One region of the Phycicoccus sp. Soil803 genome, then DNA from elsewhere that is predicted to be linked to it. Evidence: predicted binding sites of a transcription regulator. Region 1 holds the regulator's gene; each other region holds the start of a gene.

Region 1 (5,044 bases):
AGGCACCCCGCACCTGTGGGGCGGTGAGCTGGGGCACCCGGCCCGGCGACCGCGCAGGGCGGACCGCTGAGCCGACCAGGTCGGACAACCACCGCTCCAGCCGCCTAGCCCGTTCGGCCGATGCGGTCCGGCCCTCCTGAGCACGAGCCGTCGAATTACACCGGCGGTGTTCTCCGGGCAAATGGGACAAGACGATCCGAGGTAGGGCACCCTGTCCAAGGCCCCGACCGGGCCCCTTGGCGCCGAGCACCATCCGGCACCCCCGCCCGGTCCCCCCTACCCCCGGGAAGTCATGCGACGTCACCTCCGCCGCGCTGCCGCACGCCTCGCCGCGCTCGCCCTCACCGCCAGCGCAGCAGTCGCCTTCACCGGCACCGTGGCAGCGCCGGCGCACGCCGAGACGATGGTCCGGGAGTGCAAGGCGTCGAACGTCTCGTGCATCGCCTTCTCCGGGTACGCCGGGAAGCCGATCTGGGGCTACCCGGTCAGCACCTCGGGCAACAACTGCGTCAACTACGTGGCCTACCGACTCTCCCGCAACGGCGTCGCGCAGCAGAGCGCGATGGGCAACGGCGGCAGCTGGGCGGCCAACGCCACCAAGCGGGGCTTCAGGGTCGACAAGACCGCCACCGTGGGCTCGGTGGCCCAGTGGGGCTACGGCAGCGCCTACGCCCCCAGCTACGGCCACGTCGGCTACGTGGAGGAGGTGACGTCCGCCTACATCGTCATCTCCGACTCGTCCTACGGCGGCGGCTACTCCTCGCGCTGGCGGGTGCCCCGTGGTGACCGCAACTGGCCCACGAACTTCATCCACTTCAAGGACAAGGCCTACCAGCCCCCGCCCTCGGGCAGCTTCATCAAGGTGCGCGAGACCTCGCAGGCCTTCCGCCTCGTTGGCAAGGCCCCGGTCTACGTCTCCACCTGGGCGGCCTTCGGCGGCACCCAGCCGACCTACCTGGTCTCCAGCACCTCGCTGGCCACGCTGCCGGTGCGACCGGCCGAGGGCACCTTCATCAAGGGCGCCCAGCGCAAGGAGGCCTACCGCATCGCCGGTGGCGCTCCGGTCATCGTGACCTCGTGGGCGGTCTTCGGCGGCACCAAGCCGACCGTCGTGGTCGACCAGAACGCGATCGACAAGGCCGGCACCGGCGGGGTGTGGAACCACCTCAACGCGGTGCCCGCCGACGGGACCTTTATCAAGACCGGACAGCGGCTCGAGGCCTACCGGATGAGCGGCGGGGCGCCGATCGCGATCAGCTCCTGGGCCAACGTCGGCGGCTACCGGACGCCCATCTACGTCGACCAGCTGGCGGTCGACCAGGCCGGGTCAGGCGTGAAGTTCAACCATCTGCGCTTCCACCCCAAGGACGGCACCCTCATCAAGGCGCTGCCGGGGACGGCGTCCTACAAGGTCACCGCCGGGGTGCCGATCCGGACCACCACGACGGCCTCGGCCGTGGGCGTCGACCAGGTCGCCATTGCGAAGGCCGGCGACACCTCGGCGATCCGCTGGACGCACCTGGCCAAGGCCAACTGACAACGTCGGACCTACCGACTGGTCAGCGACCTCAGCCAACCCGCGGGATGAGCAGCGTCTGACCCGCGTGGATGTCGCTACCGGTGAGGTCGTTCGCGATCTGGAGCTGGGCCACGGCCTCGGCCATCGGCAACTGCGGGAGCTGCTGCGTGGCGATCTCCGAGAGCGTCTGGCCCGTGCCCACCGTGGTGGAGTGGTCGATGACGGTGGCCGAGGCGCCGCCGGAGAACAGCGCGACCGCCAGGGCGACCGCCGCCACGACGACGGTGAGGGTGAGCGCCAACCGACCGGCCCGGGTGATCCGCAGCGGCGCGGCCGGCACCTCGGGCACGGCCGTCCCGGTGGGCAGGGAGACCAGCTGCGGGCGAGCCGGGCGAACGGGGACCCGCACTGGTGCGGGGGCGACGTCCCACGCGACTGCTGCACTCATCTGGTCCTCCATCGGGGCGGTGAGCCGGGGGCTCGTGGTTGCGTCCATCGAACGGGTGTGCGAAGAACTGCCTGGGTGATTTCTAGCACGCATGTTCGAACCAATCAAGACACGCGTCGAACACATGTTTGGCACAGACGTTCGAAGGCCATACGCTGTGTTCATGCCCCAAGCACACCAGAGGCCACTGACAACGCTTCCTGAACAGCAGGCGCACCTGTCACAGATCACCTCTGGCCCGCCCGGCGCACGACACCTGACCTGCACCAGCACGTGGACAAGCACCAGCACCCGGCACTGCTCAAGTGAGGAAGCGGCATGAGCGACGACAACGTCAAGGAACTGCCCGACCGCGATCGCGGCGACGGACTCACCGTCCGGCAGCGGCGGGTGCTCGAGGTGATCCGCAACTCGGTCGACCGGCGTGGCTACCCGCCGAGCCTGCGCGAGATCGGCGAGGCCGTGGGGCTCACCTCCCCCAGCTCGGTGGCCCACCAGCTCTCCACGCTCGAGCGCAAAGGCTTCCTGCGTCGCGACCCCAACCGGCCGCGCGCCATCGAGGTCGTCTCGCCCGACTCGCCCGCTGACATGCGCGGCTACCGCGGCGGCGCCAGCGTCGAGGACGAGACCGCCACCTACGACGAGACCGGGGTCAACGACCAGCGGCCCGAGGCGTCCTACGTCCCGGTGCTCGGTCGGATCGCCGCCGGGGTGCCGATCCTGGCCGAGGAGACCGTCGAGGACGTCTTCCCGCTCCCCCGCCAGATCGTGGGCGAGGGCCAGCTCTTCCTGCTCCAGGTCGTCGGCGACTCGATGATCGAGGCCGCGATCTGCGACGGCGACTGGGTCGTCGTGCGGCAGCAGCCCAGCGCCGACAACGGCGACATCGTGGCCGCGATGCTCGACAACGAGGCCACGGTCAAGACCTTCAAGCGCAAAGACGGCAAGGTGTGGCTGATGCCGCACAATGCCGCGTTCGACCCCATCGACGGAGACCACGCCACCATCCTCGGCAAGGTCACCGCGGTGCTGCGCCGCATCTGACCTCGACCCTTAGGCGCGCGCCATACGGCAGTTGCGTCGTCAACCCGGCAGCTGTTGTTGCGGGTCAGGCGACGCAACTGCCGTTGTGCGTGTGGGGGCCGGTCAGTCGCCCAGCGCGTCGAGCAGGTGGGTGACCTTGGTCGCGAACCGCTCGCCACCGTCCCCGTCGGCCCACAGCTCCCAGAGCTCGTTGTCGTCGGACTTCAGCGCGCGGTGCAGGGCCTGCGTCGCGAGCTCCTCGAGCCGCTCGTCGACCTCGATCGGGTCCTCGTCGATCCAGCGCGGCACGTTCCGCTCCCCGATCACGGCCTCGAAGTCGTCGCAGGCTGCCACCACCGCCGCCGCCGCCACGGCCTCCGACATGGTGGGCGCCTCGATGTAGCCGGAGGCGCGGACCACCCGGGCGAGGGCGGTCTCCACCTTGCGGCGGCGCACGTCCTGCTCCGACTCCTCGAGCTCGTCGAGGAAGTCCAGTGCGTCGTCGTTCTCGAACGGCCCAGCTCCGATGGCGCCCATCTCGAAACCTCCACAGCCTGCAACTACGGGTTCGCTTCCGAGAGTGCCGCGCGCGGGCGCGACACGCCAGCCCTAATCCGTCGGGCTCATCCGTTGGTACCACGCGGTGTCGACGTAACGACCGAACTTGTGCCCCACCTCCCGCAGGACCCCCACCCGTTCGAAGCCGGCCGCCAGGTGCAACGCCACGCTCGCGTCGTTGGGGAGGGCGACCACGGCCACCTGGGTGTGCACGCCCGGTGCGGCGTCGAGCCGCGCCAGCAACGCGGCATACAGGGTGCGGCCGAGGCCCCGACCGCGTGCGGTCTCGGCGAGGTAGACCGAGACCTCCTTGGTGCCCGCGTAGGCGGGGCGCGGGCGGAAGGGTCCGGAGAAGGCGTAGCCGAGGAGCTCGTCCTGCGCCGTGCAGGCGACCAGGACCACGTTGCCCTCGTCGGCGGCGACGAGCTTCTCGCCCAGGTATGCCGCGCCGCGCGGCTCGGTGTCGAAGGTCGCCAGCGAGGTGCGCACCTGGTCGTCGTAGACGGCCGCCATCGCCGGCAGGTCGGCAGGGGTGGCGTCGCGGACCACGATCGTCGGGTCTCCCGCGGGGACGATGCTGCTCATATCGGCGATGCTAGGGGGATGAGCGACGGGCACCAGCACTCCGACAGGCACGGCGCGACCGGTGGAGGGGACCTGCCCGACCCCGACCGCGGCACCCCCACGACCCGTCAAGCGCTGTGGGACGAGCGGTATGCCGCGCACGAGCACGTCTGGAGCGCGACCCCCAACGCCGAGGTCGAGCGGATCGTGGGTGGGTGGCCGCCGGGCCGGGCGCTCGACCTCGGGGCCGGCGAGGGTCGCCACTCCGTGTGGCTCGCCTCGCTCGGCTGGCGGGTGACGGCTGTCGACTTTTCCTCGGTCGGGCTGACGAAGGGCGAGAAGGAGGCGTCGCGCCTGGGCCACCGGATCGACTGGGTCGTCGCGGACGCCCGGTCGTGGCACCCCGCGCCGCAGGTCCTCTACGACCTGGTGCTGGTCTCCTACCTGCACCTGCCGTCCGACGTCGTGTCGCGCACCCGCAGCTGGCTGGCGCCCGGTGGTGCGCTGGTCGTGGTCGGGCACGGCCTGCGCAACCTCACGGAGGGCGTCGGTGGCCCGTCCGACCCCGCACTCCTGCACTCCCCCGAGCAGCTGCGCGCGGCCGCGGGCGACCTGGCCATCGAGCGCTGCGAGGAGTACCTGCGCCCGACCGAGCACGGCGACGCGATCGACGTGGTTCTGGTCGCCCGACGGCCGACCTGACCGTCGCCTACCGGTCAGCGGCTGGGAGGTCACGCGGTCCCGCGGTCCCGCGGTCACGAGGTCACGAGGCGCGGATCTACGCCAGGTGCGGGAGGGCTGCCGCGAGCCACGGCCCTACCGTGGAACGCAGGGTCGTCCTCGAGGAGGGATCCATGCACCTGCGATCGTCATCCTCAGCGGCGGCGGTGGCGGCAGCCCTCGCGCTCTGCTCGTGCAGCGGTGGGGCTACT
Region 2 (5,044 bases), 1.1 Mb from region 1:
ACGTCAACCCATGAACCTAGCCAGTGGTGGGCGCGGTTCGGCAGGGCTGGTCAGCAGCCCCGCGAGGTCGGAGGCGGTCGAGACCTCAGTGCTGGGGCAGCCTGCGCGAGAACGTGGTGAGCGCCAGACCCGCAGCGATGAGCAGCAGCGCCACGGCCAGGCCGGGGCCGGTCGTCGGACCGGTGTTCGCCAGCTCAGGGGCAGCAGCCGCGGCCGGCACCGCCGAGGCCGGGTCGGCCGGAGCCGGCACGGCCGGATCGGTCGGGGTGGGGGCCGTGGCTCGCAGATCGAGGATGAACGGCACCATGTCGGCGTTGGAGCGGTTGCCGATCTCGTCGTAGGACCACGCGGTGAGGTGGACTTCGATGCGCTTGCCGTCGAGGTAGTCGATCGACCGGGCGAGCAGGTCGCAGGACCACCGCCCGTCCGCATCGGCCACGACCGTCTTCTGCTCGCAGGCAGGCTCGCCGGACTCCCAGCCGACCACGGACAGCTCCTGGCCCGGCACGGCGGTGCCCGAGATGACGACGTGGTGCGACGTGACGACCTCGTGGGCGGCGGGTGAGGTGATCACCGGCTTCGGCGGACCGGTGGAGTCGCCGACGACGTCGACGACCTGCGACGCGAGCTGGCGGCCCCACGCATCCTTGCCCCGGAGCTGGAGCTGGTGGGGGCCATCGGCGAAGTCCTCGAGGTCCACGAAGGCCAGCAAGGAGCCAAGGTCCTCGAAACCGATCGAGGCGTCAATCGGCTGGCCATCGACGTAGATCCGATACGTGGCGCCTTGGTCGGTCGCAGTGGCCCGGAGGTCGAAGTGACCGCTGATCTTCTGGCCTGAGGACGGCTCGGTGATGACGAGCGGAACCACCGGGGGGAGCACGTAGTAGTAAGTCACCGCCTCGGCGATCACCTCGTCGAAGTTGTCCCGGACCTGAGCCCTGATCTCGGCCTGCTCGCCCTGCGGGAGCGGGTCGACCAGCTGGAAGGACCAGGTCCCGTCAGTGGCGGGGGTCACCGCCGTGGCCTCGACCCCGTTGACGAGCACGTGGACGGGGTAGAGCGGGTCGCCGGTGCCGGTCAACAGCGGGGTGCGGTCCTCGCCGAAGTTCCCGCCGGGCAGGGTGATGCTGATGTCGTTGGGGTCGGCCTGGGCCGCCGTGGTGGTCCCGAGCAGGAGCAGAAGGGCGGCGGCAAGGGCTGCGAGCAGGCGGCGCGACACGGTGGTTCCCCCAAGAATCAGATGTGCGAAGTCGGCGAATCATGGCATACCGGCGCAACCGGTGTCTTCCGAACGCCGGTCAACGCACCCCGCGAGGTCGGAACTGGATCGAGATCCGCGGGCCGACCGCCTTGGTGGTCTTGGGGATCGCGTGGTCCCAGGTGCGCTGGCAGGAGCCACCCATCACGACCAGGTCGCCGTGGCCGAGCGAGAAGCCCATCGAGGCGCCGCCGCCGCGCGGACGCAGCATCAGGGAGCGGGCCGAGCCGATCGAGAGGATCGCCACCATCGTGTCGAGGTCCTTGGAGCGGCCGATCCGGTCGCCGTGCCAGGCCACCGAGTCGCGTCCGTCGCGGTAGAGGCACAGGCCCGACGTCACGAACGGCTCGCCCAGCTCGGCGGCGTAGTGGCTGCTCAGCGCCTCGCGGGCCTGCGTCAGCGCAGGGTGTGGGAGGGGCTCGTCCTCGTCGTAGAACTTGAGGAGGCGGGGCACGTCGACCATGCGGTCGTACATCTCGCGGCGCTCCGCGTGCCACGGGACCTCGTGGTGGAGCAGCTCGAACAGAGTGTCGGCGCCCGCGAGCCACCCGGGCCGGTAGTCCACCCACGCCCCGCGGCTGAGCGGGGTGCGGTGCAGGCCGTCGGTCAGCGCGTGCAGCGCGATGTCGTCACCGGTGTCGAGCAGGGAGCCCTGGAATGCCGTGGACATGTCGGCACTCTAACTCACATTCGAACAGGTGTTCTAGTCCCTGACGGCGTCGAGGTGGGCGGTCAGCGCGGCCCGCAGCCCGTCGTGGGTCGGCCCCAGCACGGTCGCCGGGCTCGGGTGCGGGACGCTACCGTCGTCCCATGACCGAGCGTCGCCCCGAGGACGACCAGCTGGCCCGCGGCTTGGCCTGTGGGCTCTGGGCGGGCCTGGTCGCGGTCGTGGTCATCCTCGTCATCGTCGCCCTGGCCTTCTTCGGTCTCGGGCTGCGCGGCTGACCGTCGGCACGGCATACCGGCTTCCGGGTCGGGACTTGCGACAATGGGGTCATGCCCCTGTACCGCGACGAGGGAATCGTCCTGCGCACCCAGAAGCTGGGTGAGGCCGATCGCATCGTCACGCTGCTCACCCGCGGGCTGGGCAAGGTGCGGGTCGTGGGCAAGGGCGTGCGCCGCACCAAGAGCCGCTTCGGGGCGCGGCTCGAGCCGGCCATGATGGTCGACGTCCAGTGCTACGAGGGCCGCAACCTCGACACCGTGACCCAGGCCGAGTCGCTCGCCTCGTGGGGTGACGTGCTGGCCCGCGACTACACGACCTACACCGCCGCGGCCGCGATGCTCGAGACCGCGGACCGGCTCACCGAGGAGCGCGAGCCAAACCTCCAGCAGTACCTCCTGCTCCAGGGCGCGTTGCGCTCGATGGCCGAGGGGCTGCACGACCCCGGCCTGGTGCTCGATGCCTACCTGCTCCGGGCCCTCGCCATCGCCGGCTGGGCGCCGAGCTTCCACGACTGTGCCCGGTGCGGGGCCGAGGGTCCGCACCGCGCGTTCAACCTCGCGGCGGGTGGCACGGTGTGCCCGGTATGCCGTCCGGTCGGCTCCGCGGCGCCGGCGCCGGAGACGCTGTCGTTGCTGGCCGCCCTGCTCGCCGGCGACTGGGTCGTCGCCGACGCGTCGCAGGGACGTCACCGCAGAGAGGGCAGCACCCTGGCCAGCGCCTTCCTCCAGTGGCACCTCGAGAAGGGTGTGCGATCGTTGCGCCTCGTGGATCGACGGGACCCCGACGCGCAGCCGAGGCTCGACTCCCGCGTGACGTGGGCGCCGGCCCCACTCAGCGTGGTGAAGACGGTGGAAGAGGCGCACGCCGCCGCGCAGGCGCAAGCGTGAGCGCGGCATACCCGAAGCCGTTCGCCCACCCGAGCGGAGCCCAACCTCCCTCTCTCCCAAGGGAGCTCGTGCCGCGCCACGTCGCCATCGTCATGGACGGCAACGGCCGCTGGGCCAACCAACGGGGTCTCCCACGCACGAAGGGGCACGAGGCCGGCGAGGCGGCGCTGCTCGACGTGACGGCCGGGGCGATCGAGGCCGGGGTGACCCACCTGTCGGCCTACGCCTTCTCGACCGAGAACTGGAAGCGCAGCCCCGACGAGGTGCGCTTCCTGATGGGCTTCAACCGCGACGTGATCCGCCGGCGCCGTGACCAGCTCCACGAGTGGGGTGTGCGGATGCGCTGGGTGGGGCGCCGCCCACGCCTCTGGGGCTCGGTCATCAAGGAGCTTGAGACAGCCCAGGAGCTCACCAAGGACAACACCGGGCTGACCCTCTACTTCTGCGTCAACTACGGCGGCCGCGCCGAGATCGCGGACGCCGTGCAGCGGATCGCCGAGCAGGTGCAGCGCGGCAAGCTCAAGCCGGGCTCGATCGACGAGAGGACCATCGCGCGACACCTCCCCGAACCCGACATGCCCGACGTCGACCTGTTCGTGCGGTCGTCGGGGGAGCAGCGCACCTCGAACTTCCTGCTGTGGCAGAGCGCCTACGCCGAGCTGGTCTTCCAGGACACGCTCTGGCCCGACTACGACCGACGCCACCTGTGGGCGGCGATCCAGACCTATGCCGAGCGGGACCGTCGTTACGGCGGGGCGGTCGACCGCGCCACGACCTGAGGCGCGTCAGCGAGAACAGTCGGCGCAGGTGCCGAAGATCTCCAGGGTGTGGTGGACGTCGGTGAACCCGTGCTCCGCGCTGACCTTGTTCGCCCAGGCCTCGACGGTCGGTCCCTCGACCTCGACGGTGCGGCCGCACACCCGGCACACCAGGTGGTGGTGGTGTCCGGTCGAGCACGCGCGGTAGACGGCTTCACCGTCGTCGGTGCGCAGCATGTCGATCTCGCCGTCGGCGGCCATCGCCTGCAGGTTGCGGTAGACCGTCGCGAGGCCGACCTTGTCGCCGGCCTCGCGCAGGATGGCGTGCAGCTCCTGGGCGGACCGGAACTCATCGGTCTCGGCGAGCACCGCTGCCACCGCGGTGCGCTGCCGCGTCGGGCGACGGGTGCCCTCGAGGGTGGGGCGTTCGCGGGTGCCGGTCATGGCTGGGCCGCCTCCTTCGCCTGGTGGGTCGAGTCGTGCTCGTCGTAGTGGCCCTCGTGCGGTGCGTGGCGGTGGCCGTCGTGCACGTAGTCCACGTGGTCACCGTGCGCGACCGCCGGGTGGCCGCACTCCGGGCCGTGCTCGTGGTCGTGCCGCTCGGCCCGCCGGTGCTGGTGGGCGCGGGCCCTGGCGACTGCCGCGGTGACCGTGGCCGCCACGACGAAGAAGCCGATCGCCAGCAGCACGATCGTCCCGCCGGACGGGGTCTCGGCGTAGAACGACGCGATCACCCCACCGACGCTGGAGACCACGCCGACGGCGACGGCCCAGCGCGTCGAGGCGCGGAAGCTGCGGCCGAGCAGCTGCGCGGTGGCGTTGGGGATGATCATCAGCGCACTGATGAGCAGCAGCCCGACGACCCGCATCGAGACGACGACGGTCACGGCGGTCAGCACGGCCAGGGCGATGTTGAGCCCGGTGACGGGCAGCCCGCTGGCTCGTGCGTACTCCTCGTCGTTGGCCGCGGCGAACAGCCAGGGCCGCAGCAGCCAGGTGCCGACGAGGACGACCAGCGCCAGCCCCGCGAAGACCCAGAGGTCCTTCTGGTCGGCCGTGGTGATCGCACCGAAGAGGTATGCCGTGAGGTTGGCCGGGCTGCTGCTCGGCGACTTGGCGATGATCACCACGCCGGCGGCGATGCCGCCGTAGAACATCACCGCGAGGGCGATGTCGCCGCTCGTCCGGCCGCGCC
Region 3 (5,044 bases), 2.6 Mb from region 1:
CTCGGTCGCTCGCGGGGCGTCGTCGTCCCCGGTCTAGGGCATGTCGAAGTGGTCCCGGAGCAGCGCCTGGAGCGGGTGGGGTGTCGACTGTGGCGTGGCCAGCGTGTACAGGACGCCGTCCACCACCGCGTGGTGGAGCTGCGGGCTGCCCCAATATCCCTCGTTGAAGGCGACGGACTGCACCTGGCCGGCGGGTAGCGGGAGTGGATCGGCCCCTTCGTCGACGACGAGCAACGACGTGCCGGGGGTCGCCACGACCACCGACCTCACTTCCTGGGTCGAGTCCGGGAGCAGGACGCTGGTCCAGTTGCCGGTGGGGCAGTCGAAGTCATCTGGCTCGTTGGGGAAGTCCTCGATGCCCCAGAACTGCGGATGCCCGTCTTGGAACCCAGCGAAGCGAACGTCGCCCGGCCAGTCACCCATGTCGGTGAGATGCACCGCCGCGGACGGCTCAGGGAGGGCATGCCACTCGCGCGAGTAGCGACCTTCCTCTCCATGGTCGAGGAATCCTGACCACGCCCACGCGAAGGACGCCGTGGCCGGCTCCCCGTCGACCCGCAGGTCCCCGGCCACTGCGACCACACCCGAGTGCGAGCCGCACATCACGTCGTCGACGCTGCCACGCACTTCGAGCCGATTGACCTGCGGCAGGAGCCGAAGGGGAAAGCCGCCGCCCAACACGCGAACCTCCTGGTTCGGGCCATACGTGGCGACCACCCGGACGTCTTCGTCACCGGCCACCGGCCACAGGCGGGTGGCCTGGTGGCCCACCTCGTCAGGTGGGGCGGAGACTGCCCTGATCTCCCCGCCCCAGTCGCAGTGCCAGAGCCCTGTCGCACCGCACACGCCCACCAGTCGATATTCGACTTCACTTGAGCCGACCGGCGCCCGTCCCCACCGCACCGTTCGGACCGCACCCTGGGCGGCCGCCTCCTGTGGGACATCCACGACGCGGACGAACGCACCGTCCTCCATCAGAGCGAGCACTACGCGACCGTCATCGAGGTGCCCCCACACCGCTGTGCAGCTGGCTCCCGCGTTGGTCACTCCGTCAACCTGGACCGAAGGCCAGTCGACTCGCTGCCAGGCCTGCTCGGGTAGGTCCACGACAGGGAAGGTAGCCGATCGGCGGTCTGCCCCTCGCCTTCCCGGCTAGTCGTCCCAGGTGCGGTAGCAGGCGAGTACCTCTTCTTCGTCCGCGTCCCTCATTGGCCACCGGGGGTCATCTGCGTCGGTGGGTGCGCCCGCGTCATGGCCGGGTGGTTTGACGAGGTGGAGCTGTCGGTCCCAGTGGGCTAGATGGTCGGGGAGGATCTCGATGTCGTTCCAGCGGGCGGGTTCGCCGGTGGGTGGTTGGTATGCCGCGGCCGTGCGTGGCTGGGGTGGGTCGCCGCCCGGTGGCGCGGCGAGCTCGACCGCGGTCGGGGGTCGGACCGGGAGGCCGTGCCGGGTGGTGACGACCAGCCCGTCGAGCCGGGTCGGGTCACCGGTCATCTGGTAGTCGCCGCGGCCGACCGCGTCGTGGTGGAACGGGCAGAGGCTGACCTGGTTGTCGTCGTCGGTCGGCCCGCCGTCGGCCCAGTCGTGCAGGTGGTGGATCTCCACGAACCGGCTGGCGGTGCAGCCGGGGAACCGGCAGCCGCGGTCGCGGTCCTCGATCAGCCGACGGGACCGCTGCGGCAGGATCCGCATCGAGCGCCCGACGCTGACCGGTCGTCCTTCGGTCTCCCAGACCGGCTGGACCACCCCGTCGGAGATGAACCGGTCGAGCAGCCGCCGCGGGATGGCTCCGCCGCCGTTGACCCAGGCGCCGTCGGTGGACAGGTGCAGGTAGACCCGGTAGTGGCTGGCCCGACCCGACGAGGTGACCGAGGAGAACGACCGCCGCGCCAGCTCCTCGAGCGCGTCCGCGTAGGTCGGCCGGTCCGTCGCGGTGATGCCGTGCGCACGCGGGTCCCCCACCGACACGGAGGTGGCGTTGCGGGTGGCGCCGGGTGTGGTGCCGGGCGTTCCGTCGAGCTCGCCGTCGGTGGTGTCGGAGGCGGTGGTGTCGGGGGCGGTGGTGTCTGCGGCGGCGAGGAACAGGGCGTCCTTGGCTTCCTTGAGTGCCTGCTCGACCAGGGCCCCGACGGGCGCCGGCGCGCTGTAGCGCAGCTGGAACCGGCCGTCGACGTCGTAGTGCATCGACAGGTCAGGCCGGGCGCAGGCCCGACGCTCCGACTCGTCCTGCCCGGGCAGCCCAGGCGCCGGAGCGGGGTCGGTCGGGGCGGTGTCGGTCGCAGCGGTGTCGGCCGTGGCGTCTGCGGAAGGGTCGGCGGTCTCGGCGGGCGTCGCTGGCGCAGCGGTGAAGGCGTGCCGGCTCAGCGCGCGACGCAGCTGCGGCACCGTGGCGTGCCTGGCGAACTCTGCCGCCGACCGCTGGTGGGACGCCGGCGCGTGGTGGGCGACCACCGCGGTCTGGTCGAGGGACAGCAGCCCGTCACGCAGGGCCTCGGAGGCCGCGGGCAGCTCGTGGCGGCGCCTCGCGATCGCGACCACGTCCCGCGCGTGCGCCGGCGACAGCCCGGCCCGCACGACCAGGTAGTGCTCCGGCGAACGGAACCCGCCGTCACCCCAGTGCTCGCCGTCGATGAGCTCAGCAGCCAGGTCGACCAGCTCGCCTTGCGCCCGGTTGAGCCGCCCCGCGACCTCGGCCGTGCGCGTCCAGAGGGCTCGCTGCTCCTCGTCGCGCTGCACGGCTGCCGGGCTGACTGACATACCTCGATCGTACACCTGTTCGAATGCTGTGGCCAGTAATCCACAGCTGAAATCAGTTGTGGGACAACGGATTTCGCTCTCAGCGAAGAAGTGCAGTGCGCTCGTGCTGGCCCGCGGCGGGCACAGTGGGGCGGGCACGCCGCCCGCCACTCACACGCGCCGTGCCGCCCACACCCGTGCGCCACCCCCATGTCCCGCGCCGCCCGCGGGACCCGAGCCGGTCACTGGCTCAGAAGTAGCGCTGCCAACCCGTCCCGATCACGCGCCCGGCATACACGCGCCCGGTGCCGTTACCGGCATAAAGCCGGAACTCACCGGCCATGGTGATGCCGACGACGTCGGCCTTCCCATCACCGGTGAAGTCGCCGAGCGGGCCGACCGACCCGAGCGTGTTCCAGCCGGTGCCGACCTTCGACCGGGCGCCGCGGAACCCGCCCTTGCCGTTGCCGGGGTAGAGCCACAGCACCCCGGCCTGGTCGACGGCCAGGATGTCGCGGGTGCGGTCGCCGTTGAAGTCCGCGGTCATGAACACCGACGTCATGGTCTGCCACCCGGACCCGATCTGGCGCCCCGTGGCCACCTTGCCGCGACCGTTGCCGGCATAGAGGTTGAGCACCCCGGTGGGGGTCACGCCCAGCACGTCAGCCCGCCCGTCGCCGGAGAAGTCGCCGCCGCCGGTGATGAACCGCATCGACGACCAGCCGGTGCTCGCGATGGTGGGATCGGTGAGGAAGCCGCCGTTGGTGCCCTGATAGAGCTCGAGCCGACCGACGTGCTCGGCGATCAGGTCGGGCTGTCCGTCACCGGTGAGGTCGCCGGCGGGCAGGATGCGAGTGCCCGGGACGACGTCCGCGATGTTGCGGACGCCGCCGCTGAAGCCGCCCTTGCCGTTCCCCCAGTAGCCGAAGGTGTGGGTCCAGTCACGCCTCAGGGCCACGAGGTCGCCGTGCCGGTCGCGGTTCAGGTCGCCGATGCCCACGACGTTGGACGTCAGCATCGGCGTGACGGTGAACGTCGTGGCCGGGCCGGGGCCGGCAGCGCTCAGGGAGGTGACCTTCACGGTGTACTTGGTGCCGGCCGTGAGGCCCTTGACGTATGCCGTGTAGAGGTTGGTGCCGGTGACCCGCGAGACGTGGTGTCCGGGCTCGGCGACCATCTCGTAGCCGGTGATGTTGCCGATGTCGTCGTCCATGCCGGGGTTGAAGTCGATCCTGGCGCCGCGCGCCCACGCCCTCGCGGTGAGCTTGGGCGGCTTCGGGATCACCCGGATGTCGAGGCTGCGGAGGTCGAACTGGTGCGTGCCGACGACCTGGTTGAACCTCAGGTTCACCACCGTGCCGTCGGAGCGGTACTCAAGGGCGGGGGTGTAGCCGTTGTGGACGACGATCGAGTCCAGGTGATACAGCCCGATCCGGTCCATCACCTGGCTGATGGTCCCCGTGCGGGGTGCGTCAAGCCGTCGGACTTCGACGTCGCGCAGACCGTCGCCTTGGTAGGTGTACAGGAGCCGCACCCCGTCCAGGGTCGCCTGCCGATTCTGCACGGCGTACGAGACGACCACGGGCTTGCCGACGAGGACGGTGGGTGCCGCAAGCCGGATGGAGGTCAGCACCGGCGGGTCCGAATTCACGTCGAAGGTCCCGGAGAAGGTCGGCTGGGCGCCGGTCGGCGTCCGGGCCCCCCTGGCCAAGGTGACCGAACCATCGGGGTGGTACTCCGCACAGTTGAAGGACTTGTCGCACAGCATGAAGCTGGTCAGGTCGTAGAGACCGTTCGGGGTGCCGCCGGCGACCCATCCCCCGAACCTGCCGGCAGCAAGTGCCACCGGATCGCGGGAGTCGAGAATGACGCCCACCTGCCCGGTACTGCGGTTGGTGAAGCGGGCCGATACGTAGGCGAGGTCGGGAGCCGGGGACCGTAGGGTCCATGCGAGGTTTGCCTGGCGCTCGGGCCCGACGACCAGTGGCGCCGCCGGGGACGCCGTGACCGAGGCGAGCTGCGGTGCGTCGTACTCCGGTGTCATCCCCCGCACGTTGACGTCACCCGCGGACAGGTCGCGGGTGACTGTGCAGTCTGAGACGCGTAGTGCCCAGAACGTGCCGCAGACCTTGGTGATCAGGTCGGGCTCGCTGCGCAGGCGCACCGAGCCGAGCCGCCACGTGCTGGTCTCCGTACCCGTCGGCACGGTCAGCGTGCCGGCGCCGGTCGAACCCGGCGTCAGGACCACCTTGTGCTGGACCCCACGGTCGTCGACGAAGACCGCGTCGGCCAGCGCCACCGGCGGACC
Region 4 (5,044 bases), 1.1 Mb from region 1:
CCGGTGGCCACCAGCACCTCGACGTCACGACCTTCGACGGTGCGGTTCTCGGCCCAGGAGATCTCCTCCTGGGCAGCGAGCAGGCGTTCGTACCGCTCCTGCACGACGGCCTTCGGCAGCTGGTCGGGCATCGTCGCGGCGGGCGTGCCCGCGCGGATGGAGTACTGGAAGGTGAAGGCGCTGGCGAAGCGCGACGCGCGGACCACCCGCAAGGTCTCCGCGAAGTCGGCCTCGGTCTCGCCCGGGAACCCGACGATGATGTCGGTGGTGATCGCGGCGTCTGGGATCTGCTCGCGGACGCGGTCGATGATCCCGAGGAACTTGTCACTGCGGTAGGACCGCCGCATCGCCTTGAGCACCCGGTCGGAGCCCGACTGCAGCGGCATGTGCAGGCTCGGCATGACGTTGGGCGTCTCGGCCATGGCGGCGATGACGTCGTCGGTGAAGGCGGCCGGGTGCGGGCTGGTGAAGCGCACCCGCTCCAGCCCGTCGATGTCGCCACAGGCCCGCAGCAGCTTGCCGAACGCCAGGCGGTCACCGAACTCGACGCCGTAGGTGTTGACGTTCTGGCCGAGCAGGGTCACCTCGACGACTCCCTGCTGCACGAGCGCCTCGACCTCGGCCAGCACGTCACCGGGGCGTCGGTCGGCCTCCTTGCCGCGCAGGCTCGGCACGATGCAGAACGTGCAGGTGTTGTTGCAGCCCACCGAGATCGACACCCAGCCGGCGTAGGCCGAGTCACGTCGGGTCGGCAGCGTGCTCGGGAAGACCTCGAGGCTCTCCAGGATCTCGACCTCGGCGCGCCGGTTGTGGCGGGCTCGGTCGAGCAGGGCGGGCAGGCTGCCGATGTTGTTGGTGCCGAAGACGACGTCCACCCAGGGTGCCCGCTGCACGATCGTCGCGCGGTCCTTCTGGGCCATGCAGCCGCCCACGGCGATCTGCATGTCGGGGTTCCGCGTCTTGGCCGGGCGCAGCTGGCCGAGGTTGCCGTAGAGCTTGTTGTCGGCGTTCTCCCGCACCGCGCAGGTGTTGAAGACCACGACATCGGCCGCCTCCGGGCGGGCGCCCGAGGGCAGGCTGTTGACGTCGACGTACCCGGCCGTCTCGAGCAGCCCGGCGAGGCGCTCGGAGTCGTGCACGTTCATCTGGCACCCGTGGGTGCGGACGTCGTAGGTCTTGGCAGCGCTCTGGGGCGCGGTGGCGTGCGTCGTCATGGCATCGCCAAGGGTACGTGTCTCAGTCGCGTTGGTGCTCGGGGGCGGCGTGGATGGCCTCGCGGATCACGGCCATCGACAGCTCGGCCGGGTAACCCTTGCGCGCCAGCATGCCGGCCAGCCGTCGCTTCTGCACCAGCGGCTCCAGCCCGTGCATGGACCGCAGCTTCTTGGCGACGAGCTGGGCGGCCCGGTCGCGCTCGGCCTCGGGGTCGATCTGGTCGAGGGTCGCCTTGGCCGTCTCGTCGTCCACGCCCTTGGTGCGCAGCTCGCGCGCCAGCGCCCGCTTGGCCAGCCCCCGACCGGCCTGCTGGGAGCGGACCAGCATCCCGGCGTAGGCCTCGTCGTCGACCAGCCCCACGTCGGTCATCCGGTCGAGCACGGCCTCGGCGACGTCGTCGGGGCAGTTGCGGGTGCGCAGCTTGTCGCGCAGCTGCTGGCGGCTCTTGGGTGACAGGGCCAGCTGGCGCAGCACGATCTGGCGTGCCACGTCGTAGGCGTCCGGCTCACCGTCGCGCGTCTGCAGGTCGGCCTCGGGGTCGCCGGGGATCGGCTGCCACGCCTCGGGTCGCGACCTCGCCGCCGCGACCGAGGACCCACCCGTCGCGGCCAGGGCAGCCTCCATGGCTGCCCTGGCCGCGTCGTGTCGATCAGTCATGTCAGTCGGTCAATCGGTGGGTACGGCTCAGAACTCGACCGGGACCTCGGGCACCGCTGCCTCCGCGGGCTTGTCGACCTGCGGCCCGATGCCGAGCTTCTCCTTGATCTTCTTCTCGATCTCGTTGCCGAGGTCGGGGTTGTCCTTGAGGAACTGCCGGGCGTTCTCCTTGCCCTGCCCGAGCTGGTCGCCCTCGTAGGTGTACCAAGCGCCGGCCTTGCGGACGAAGCCCTGCTCGACCCCCATGTCGATCAGGCCGCCCTCACGGGAGATGCCCTGCCCGTAGAGGATGTCGAACTCGGCCTGCTTGAACGGCGGGGCCACCTTGTTCTTGACGACCTTGACCCTGGTGCGGTTGCCGACCGGGTCGCTGCCGTCCTTGAGGGTCTCGATGCGACGCACGTCCAGGCGCACCGAGGCGTAGAACTTCAGCGCCTTGCCACCTGTGGTGGTCTCCGGCGAGCCGAACATGACGCCGATCTTCTCGCGGAGCTGGTTGATGAAGATCGCCGTGGTGCCGGTGGTGTTGAGCGCACCGGTGAGCTTGCGCAGCGCCTGGGACATCAGCCGCGCCTGCAGACCCACGTGGCTGTCACCCATCTCGCCCTCGATCTCGGCGCGCGGCACGAGCGCGGCCACCGAGTCGATGACGATGATGTCGATGGCGCCGGACCGGATCAGCATGTCGGCGATCTCGAGCGCCTGCTCACCGGTGTCGGGCTGGCTGACCAGCAGGGCGTCGGTGTCGACGCCCAGCTTCTTGGCGTAGTCGGGATCGAGGGCGTGCTCCGCGTCGATGAACGCCGCGATGCCACCGGCGCGCTGCGCGCTGGCCACGGCATGGAGTGCCACGGTCGTCTTGCCCGAGGACTCCGGGCCGTAGATCTCGACGACCCGGCCCCGCGGGAGGCCGCCGATGCCGAGCGCCACGTCGAGGGCGATCGAGCCGGTCGGGATCACGTCGATCGGGGGTCGGACGTCGTCGCCGAGCCGCATGACCGCGCCCTTGCCGAACGACTTCTCGATCTGCCCCATCACGCTGTCGAGGGACTTTGCCTTCTGGTCCACCGTTGCGGAGTTCGCTCCAGACATCTTGGCCACCATTCCTTCTTTCTTTCGAGTCGGGCGCGCCTGCCTTCGACCCTCGGGCAGCTGCTCTGCTTAGGGTCAGACGCTAGGTGTCGGCACCGACAGCCGTCCGGGTCGCTCGCACGACCTGTGGACGGTGGCTCTGTGGCAGTTCCACCTGGGGATGAACCTACCGAACACCTGTTCGAAATCCGGCATCCGACACGCGACACGCCGCGACCGAGCTAGCCCCGGCCCGACCGGCGCATCGGCGTGTGCGGGATGCCGTCGTCGAGGAAGCCACGGCCGCTGGGAGCGAAGCCGAACGCGGCATACCAGTCCACGAGGTGCGACTGCGCGTCGAGCACCACGGTCCGGTCCCCGGCCAGGTCCAGGGCGGCCCGCACGAGGCGCGCGGCGAGCCCCTGGCCGCGCGCCGACGGCACCGTGGCGACCCGGCCGATGCGCAGCGCGTCGCCGTCGTCGAGCAGCCGCAGGGTCGCCACCGGCACGCCGTCCTGCTCGATCCACAGGTGTCGGGTCAGCGGTTCGAGGTCACGGCCGTCGAGGTCGAGGTAGGGACAGTCCTGCTCCACCACGAAGACCTCCGACCGCAGCGCCCAGAGCCGGTAGGCGGTCAGCGGGTCGAGGTCGGCGAACCCGGCCGTCCGGACGTCAGGGTCCGAGCCCCGGTCCCCGGTCGACGACGTCATGAGAGCAGCAGCTTCTCGAGCCGGCGGGCCGTGCCCACCACCCCGATGGCGCCGAGCACGACGAGGTAGCCGACGTGGGCCAGCACGCCCCAGCCGACCTCCCCGAGCATGAGCGCCCGCTCGAGCGCCACCCCGTGGTAGAGCGGCGTGACCCGCACCACCCACCGCAGCGCCTCGGGGTAGGTGGAGAGCGGGAAGAACGTCGCGGAGAACAGGAACATCGGCTGGATCGCGAGGGTGATGTAGTCGAAGTGCACCCACGACTTCATGAACGTGGTGGCGAACATGCCGAGCGCGGCGAACGCGAAACCGATGAACACCGCGGCCGGCAGGGCCAGGACCGCCCACCAGGAGCCCACGGCCCCCGCCAGCAGGGCGACGACGAGGAACGCCGCGGAGTAGAGACCGCCCCGGATCAGCGACCAGGCGATCTCACCGACGGCGATGTCGCGCGGACCCATCGGCGTGGCCAGCACCGCGTCGTAGAGCTTGGCGTAGCGCAGCTTGAAGAACACGTTGAAGGTCGAGTCGAAGACGGCGCCGTTCATGGCGGAGGCCGCCAGCAGGGCCGGGGCGACGAACTGGGGGTAGGACACCTCGGCGCCCGAGTCGGTCGTGACGGTCTGCACGAGCGCCCCGATCCCGATGCCGAGGGAGAACAGGTAGAACACCGGCTCGGCGAACCCGGTGACCAGGGCGACCCACCCGTGCCGGAACGACGTGATGTTGCGCTCGACGAGCATCCGCGCGAGACCGGCCCCGGCCGGCATGGGCACGAGGGTGGTGAGCCGGGTCGTGGTCGGGGCGCTCACGGGACCAGCCTCGCGGCGAAGGAGCGCTCGGCGAGCCACCAGCCGACGGCGACGTAGACCGCGAGGACCGCCACGTGACCGACGAACGGTCCCAGGGCCACCGAGGCCGTCGCCACGTCGCGGCAGGCCTCGACCCCGTGCCACAGCGGCGTCACCCAGGCGATCGGCTGCATCCAGCCGGGGAGCTGCTCGACCGGGAAGAACGTGCCGGAGAAGAGCATCAACGGCGTGACCACCCAGCGGAACAGGATGTTGAAGCCGTCGTCACCCTCCTGCCGCGCGGTGAACGCGAAGATGGGGGTGGTGAACGCCAGGCCGGTGAGGATCGCGATCGGCAGGCAGAAGACCGCCATGACCGACCGGAACCCGCCGAACAGGGCGGCCACGCCCATGAAGATCGTCGTGGCGGTGGTCAGGTGGGCCGCCACCGCGAGGAAGTGGCCGCGCAGCACGTCGCGCACCGACATCGGTGACGCGAGCATGGCGTGGTAGCCCATGTTCCACTTGATGTAGCCGAGCACCTGGTAGGTCGACTCCCCCATCGCCACCCACATGGTCTGGGTCGCGACGATCGCCGGC

The links. The regulator LexA, encoded in region 1, represses DNA repair genes until DNA is damaged. The targets are predictions, from matches to a motif close to TCGAACANNTGTTCGA.
Region 2: a site for LexA is predicted at 1,949-1,964, ahead of ASG95_RS08540 (alpha-ketoglutarate-dependent dioxygenase AlkB). Genes of this name have one in related genera too.
Region 3: a site for LexA is predicted at 2,765-2,780, ahead of ASG95_RS01425 (DUF222 domain-containing protein). Genes of this name have one in related genera too.
Region 4: a site for LexA is predicted at 3,134-3,149, ahead of recA (recombinase RecA). Genes of this name have one in related genera too.

Annotation. Positions count from the first base shown of each region.
Region 1 covers NZ_LMST01000001.1:2,915,185-2,920,228, forward strand. The annotation lists gene ASG95_RS13380 (winged helix DNA-binding domain-containing protein) at 1-70, shown strand, start outside; gene ASG95_RS13385 (CHAP domain-containing protein) at 293-1,537, shown strand; gene ASG95_RS13390 (LysM peptidoglycan-binding domain-containing protein) at 1,569-2,015, opposite strand; gene lexA (transcriptional repressor LexA) at 2,286-3,011, shown strand; gene ASG95_RS13400 (DUF4259 domain-containing protein) at 3,114-3,527, opposite strand; gene ASG95_RS13405 (GNAT family N-acetyltransferase) at 3,600-4,133, opposite strand; gene ASG95_RS13410 (bifunctional 2-polyprenyl-6-hydroxyphenol methylase/3-demethylubiquinol 3-O-methyltransferase UbiG) at 4,152-4,814, shown strand.
Region 2 covers NZ_LMST01000001.1:1,863,109-1,868,152, forward strand. The annotation lists gene ASG95_RS08535 (hypothetical protein) at 86-1,219, opposite strand; gene ASG95_RS08540 (alpha-ketoglutarate-dependent dioxygenase AlkB) at 1,299-1,928, opposite strand; gene ASG95_RS22210 (hypothetical protein) at 2,069-2,203, shown strand; gene recO (DNA repair protein RecO) at 2,255-3,091, shown strand; gene ASG95_RS08550 (isoprenyl transferase) at 3,160-3,870, shown strand; gene ASG95_RS08555 (Fur family transcriptional regulator) at 3,877-4,293, opposite strand; gene ASG95_RS08560 (metal ABC transporter permease) at 4,290-5,044, opposite strand, start outside.
Region 3 covers NZ_LMST01000001.1:309,937-314,980, forward strand. The annotation lists gene ASG95_RS01420 (hypothetical protein) at 34-846, opposite strand; gene ASG95_RS01425 (DUF222 domain-containing protein) at 1,153-2,757, opposite strand; gene ASG95_RS01430 (FG-GAP-like repeat-containing protein) at 2,987-5,044, opposite strand, start outside.
Region 4 covers NZ_LMST01000001.1:1,804,041-1,809,084, reverse strand. The annotation lists gene miaB (tRNA (N6-isopentenyl adenosine(37)-C2)-methylthiotransferase MiaB) at 1-1,214, opposite strand, end outside; gene ASG95_RS08275 (regulatory protein RecX) at 1,237-1,872, opposite strand; gene recA (recombinase RecA) at 1,900-2,964, opposite strand; gene ASG95_RS08265 (GNAT family N-acetyltransferase) at 3,186-3,653, opposite strand; gene ASG95_RS08260 (ABC transporter permease) at 3,650-4,465, opposite strand; gene ASG95_RS08255 (ABC transporter permease) at 4,462-5,044, opposite strand, start outside.